Regions from separate parts of the Oceanobacillus sp. AG genome, predicted to be linked through region 1. Evidence: a T-box and tRNA genes for the amino acid it is inferred to sense, from the RefSeq annotation. Region 1 holds a T-box; the other holds one or more tRNA genes.
What was found. A T-box is a leader RNA that pairs with one kind of tRNA and senses whether it is charged. The one in region 1 lies ahead of glyQ (glycine--tRNA ligase subunit alpha), so its partner is inferred to be a tRNA-Gly.
Positions count from the first base shown of each region.

Region 2: it encodes a tRNA-Gly, which carries the amino acid that the T-box ahead of glyQ (glycine--tRNA ligase subunit alpha) is inferred to sense. The anticodon was not compared.

Region 1 covers NZ_WOWT01000019.1:52,873-55,341, reverse strand. The annotation lists gene recO (DNA repair protein RecO) at 19-765, shown strand; T-box leader at 822-994, shown strand; gene glyQ (glycine--tRNA ligase subunit alpha) at 1,064-1,951, shown strand; gene glyS (glycine--tRNA ligase subunit beta) at 1,944-2,469, shown strand, end outside.
Region 2 covers NZ_WOWT01000003.1:106,004-108,472, reverse strand. The annotation lists gene dat (D-amino-acid transaminase) at 320-1,198, opposite strand; tRNA gene GN217_RS01830 (tRNA-Gly) at 1,420-1,493, shown strand; gene queG (tRNA epoxyqueuosine(34) reductase QueG) at 1,843-2,469, shown strand, end outside.

The sequences.
Region 1 (2,469 bases):
GAAAAGAGCTGAACAGCTTTGCTTGAAAAAATTGAAGGGATTATTTTAAAGACGATTGATTATGGCGAAACGAATAAAATTATAACGATATTTAGTAAGAATATCGGGAAGTTCACCGCAATGGCAAGAGGGGCGAAGAAGCCTAGAAGCAGAATGGCTGCTGTGACGCAGCCATTCATTGCTGGTCAATTTTTTGTATATATCAATCCCGGTTTAAGTACAATTCGACAGGGGGAAATCTTAGAATCTTTTCGGCCACTGCGGGAAGATATTGAAAAAACAGCTTATACTGCTTATCTGATTGAACTGTCGGAGAAACTTCTTGATGATAAAACACCAGAGCCTTATTTATACGATCAGCTCTACCGTACGATGGAATGGATTGCGGAACACGATGAATATGATATCCCTATTTTGATGTATGAATTAAAAATATTTCAAAAAGGTGGCTTTGCGCCAACGCTTTCCCACTGTAGTAATTGTGGAAATAAAGAAGGACCTTATGCATTTTCAATAGGAGAAGGCGGCTTATTATGCAGACGATGTTTGTCGCTTGATGACCAAGCTGTCCAATTAACAGAAATACAGGTAAAATTATTGCAGATGTTTCAAGCAGTTGGGATCGAGCAAGTCGGTGAAATATCGGTGAAATTAGAAAACCGTCAGTTATTTAGGCGGCTTCTTGATGCCTATTATGACCGATTTGGTGGATATTTCTTGAAATCAAGGAGATTTTTGAATCAATTAGATCAGTTTAAAGGATGAACATTGACATTATCCGTTTTCTGGATTATGATGTTACATATTTACAAAATAATATTTCACATGTGTTGAAGGAGAAAGTACTTATCAATAATTCTTCTCAAGCGAGTCCAGGATGGTGTAAGCTGGATGAAGATTGAATAAGGAAGAGGCACTCCAGAGCATGATAATAAAGTGACTCAAGAAACTTGGGTAAATAGGGTGGAACCGCGGTATAAAAGCCGTCCCTATGCTTGTAATAGACTACAAGCATAGGGACGGCTTTTCTTATGATTAAAAGGAGTAAATGGAGGTACTGATAATGAATATTCAACAAATGATTCTAGAATTGCAAAAGCATTGGTCCGAGCAAAATTGTATTCTCGTCCAAGCTTATGATACGGAGAAAGGGGCAGGGACGATGTCACCGATGACGCTACTTCGGAGTCTCGGACCGGAACCGTGGAATGTTGCTTATGTGGAACCATCGCGAAGACCGGATGATGGCAGATATGGGGATAACCCTAACAGGCTGTATCAGCATCATCAGTTCCAAGTCATTATGAAACCATCACCTGATAATATTCAGGAACTATATTTGGAGTCATTAAAAAAGATTGGGATAGACCCACTGCAGCATGATATTCGTTTTGTAGAAGACAACTGGGAAAATCCTACGCTCGGTGCTGCTGGTTTAGGTTGGGAAGTATGGCTGGATGGAATGGAAATTACCCAATTTACCTATTTTCAGCAAATTGGTGGACTTGAAGCAAATCCGGTTTCAGTCGAACTGACATATGGAATAGAACGGTTAGCTTCATACATCCAGGATAAAGAAAATGTCTTTGATTTGGAGTGGACGGATGGTGTCACTGTAAGAGATATTTTTTATCAACCAGAGTTCGAACATTCGACATATACTTTTGAAGAATCGGATACAGCAATGCTGTTTGAATTATTTTCCATGTACGAGAACGAAGCAAAGCGGATTATGGAAAAAGGGCTTGTGTTTCCGGCGTATGATTATGTCTTGAAATGTTCGCACACCTTCAACTTACTTGATGCGCGAGGTGTTATCTCTGTAACAGAAAGAACAGGCTACATTACAAGGGTAAGGAATCTTGCGAGAGGTATTGCGAAAACATATGTACAAGAACGGGAAAGATTAGGCTTTCCAATGCTTCAGAAAGGGGAAGAAGTAAATGGCTAAACATGTTTTATTCGAGATAGGAATGGAAGAATTACCAGCTCGTTTTATAGATGACGCGGAGCTGCAATTAAAAGAAAAAACAGCCAAATGGCTAGAGGATTTAAGGATTGCGTATGACTCGATTACTTCTTTTTCCACCCCGCGTCGTTTAGCAGTACGAATTGAAAATATTGCTGACATGCAAACGACGATTGAAGAAGAGGCAAGAGGGCCAGCCCTAACCATTGCTAAAGACGAGAATGGAGAATGGACAAAGGCGGCAATAGGCTTTGCCAAAGGGCAGGGAAAAACGGTGGAAGACCTTGTGGAAAAAGAAGTAAACGGTAAAGCATATGTGTTTGTTACAAAAAGGATTGAGGGAAAAGCGACCAACGAACTGTTACCAGGGTTTAAAGATGTTATAACATCCATCTCGTTCAGTAATAATATGCGGTGGGGAACGAATACCTTGCGTTTTGCCAGACCGATTCGCTGGCTTGTTGCGTTGTATGGAAACGAAATTGTGCCATTTGAAATTA
Region 2 (2,469 bases), on a different contig from region 1:
CACTTAAACATTCTGTTCATCTATCAGTAGCTATTTTATTTGGAATTATGGGTTGGGGTTTCTTTTTAATCATTCAAAAATATTTTAGCGAATTATTTTTCTCTTAAAATGGAAGTGTAAGAATTGTGCTTAAACGTAATGAAGAGTTGTTATCCCTGTTCGATCGGACAGCGGAAGTCTTAAGAAGCTGACTTTTTCTAATAATGTAAGATTGTCGTAAACTATTTCGTATTTCGAATCAATTGGAAAGATGAGTGGATCCTAATAAAAATACAGCTTTCCCAAATAGGAAAAGCTGTAGATCTTCATTCTGATGTTTTTATTGCTCCTGCATCGGCTGGCTCACTGGTTCAATACCGGCATCGACGGCATACGCATGTTGAATCTGCTTCGTAATTGGCCCCGAGGAACCATTATGAATCGTGTGACCATCCACATTAATAATCGGTGTGATTTCGTTTGTACTACTTGATAGGAAAACCTCATCGGCATCTTTAATATCGCCTACATGGTAAGCTTCTTCAATAAAAGGAATCCCCAACTCATCAGCAAAGCGCTCCACTGCCAAACGGACACATCCATGAAGGATGGCGCTCGTTGCTGGATGAGTATAGATCTTACCATTTTTTACAAAATATACGTTTGAAGCACTACATTCCGTTACGGTACCGTCCTTATGAAGAATCGCTTCAAAACAACCTTGTTCTTTCGCTTCCTGTTTAGCCATTAAATTTGGTAAAAGATTCAAGCTTTTAATATGGCAATGACTCCAACGGATATCCGGCATTGTAATAACGGGAACACCATGCTTCATCAATTCCACATTTCGTTTCGCTGGTTCGAGATACGCATAGACATTCGGTGTAATATTGTCTGGAAAAACATGGTCTCTTGGAGCTGATCCGCGCGTAACCTGTAAATATACTTTTCCATCTGTTTTCATTTCATTTTTTTTAAGCAGCTCTTCAAGTGTGTGAATAAAGTCTTTCCTATTATACGGAAAACTTAATTTAATTTCAGAGAGGGAACGATAAAGCCGATCGATATGTTCATTAAGGAGATAATATTTCCCTTGATAAATTCGAATTACTTCATATACTCCATCCCCAAATTGCAAACCTCTTTCTTCAAAGGGATAATTTAATTTATCTTTATGCATAAAAGAACCTTGTGCAAATACGATTGGATAGACAGTCATCGGAAAACTCACCCTTCTGTATTACAAATTTATTCCTAGTCTATCGGTTTTACTTTTAAATGTAAATGGTTCCATCTAAATAAAATGAAATAATTTAATCGAATTTCTATAATTATTTTATGCCGATTAGATGAAAAGGTTAACTTAAAATAAAATTTAACTTGATTTATTTTTACATTGTTGTTATAATAATATTTGTCGTTAAAAAACGAATCTTGTTTGCGGGTGTAGTTTAGTGGTAAAACCTCAGCCTTCCAAGCTGATGATGAGGGTTCGATTCCCTTCACCCGCTCCATACATATGTGATTAACGCAGTGTCTCGTAAATGCAATGGTTTCGAGGCGCTGCGTTTTTATGTTGTAATATTTAATGGGTGCTGTGGATTGCAAGAAGGATTTTTACAATATGCAACATCTATTCAATGTGTTGAAATGAGCATTAAGTGGGGGTATTACAGACCGTTAATACGTGATAAAGTGAAACTTCATTCAGTGGGGGGCCTTAGCCCCACTGAATGTTAGTTGAACAGAATCAGGTATTTACGGACTGTATATCCCCATCTTCCACATATTGGTTTCCTTTCTGTTTAGAGATGGGGTATTATAGACCGTTAATACGTGATAAAATAAGAGAATTATTATGAGATGAAGGAGGTGGTCGTTGTGAGGATAGATGAATTGAAACAGGAAATTATTGAATATAGCAAGGAAATTGGGATTGATAAGATAGGATTTGCTTCTGCCGATGTGTTCAGTGAACTCCGAGAAAGGTTGCGCCGGCAGCAAGAGCTAAATTACCAATCCGGATTTGAAAAAGGCACGATAGAAGAACGGACTGAACCCACACGCCTGCTTCCAGAAGCCCAGTCGATCATCTCTATCGCAATTGCTTACCCGAGCCGAATTAAAAATCAAATCCGCGGTACAAGAGAAGAAAGGCGAGGAATCTTTGCACGAGCATCTTGGGGTGTAGACTACCATGTTGTACTTCGCGACCGGTTGGAAAAGCTTGTTGAATTTATTCGAGAGAAAGTTCCAGAGGCAAATACGAAGGTGATGGTCGATACTGGGGAACTTTCCGACCGAGCAGTCGCAGAACGAGCAGGCATTGGTTTCAGTGGAAAGAACACATCCATTATTACGAAAGAGTTTGGTTCCTTCGTTTACCTTGGTGAAGTAATCACAAATCTGCCATTCATACCGGATGAGCCGGTCACAGATAGCTGCGGAGATTGTACAATCTGTATGGACGCTTGCCCGACAGGGGCGCTC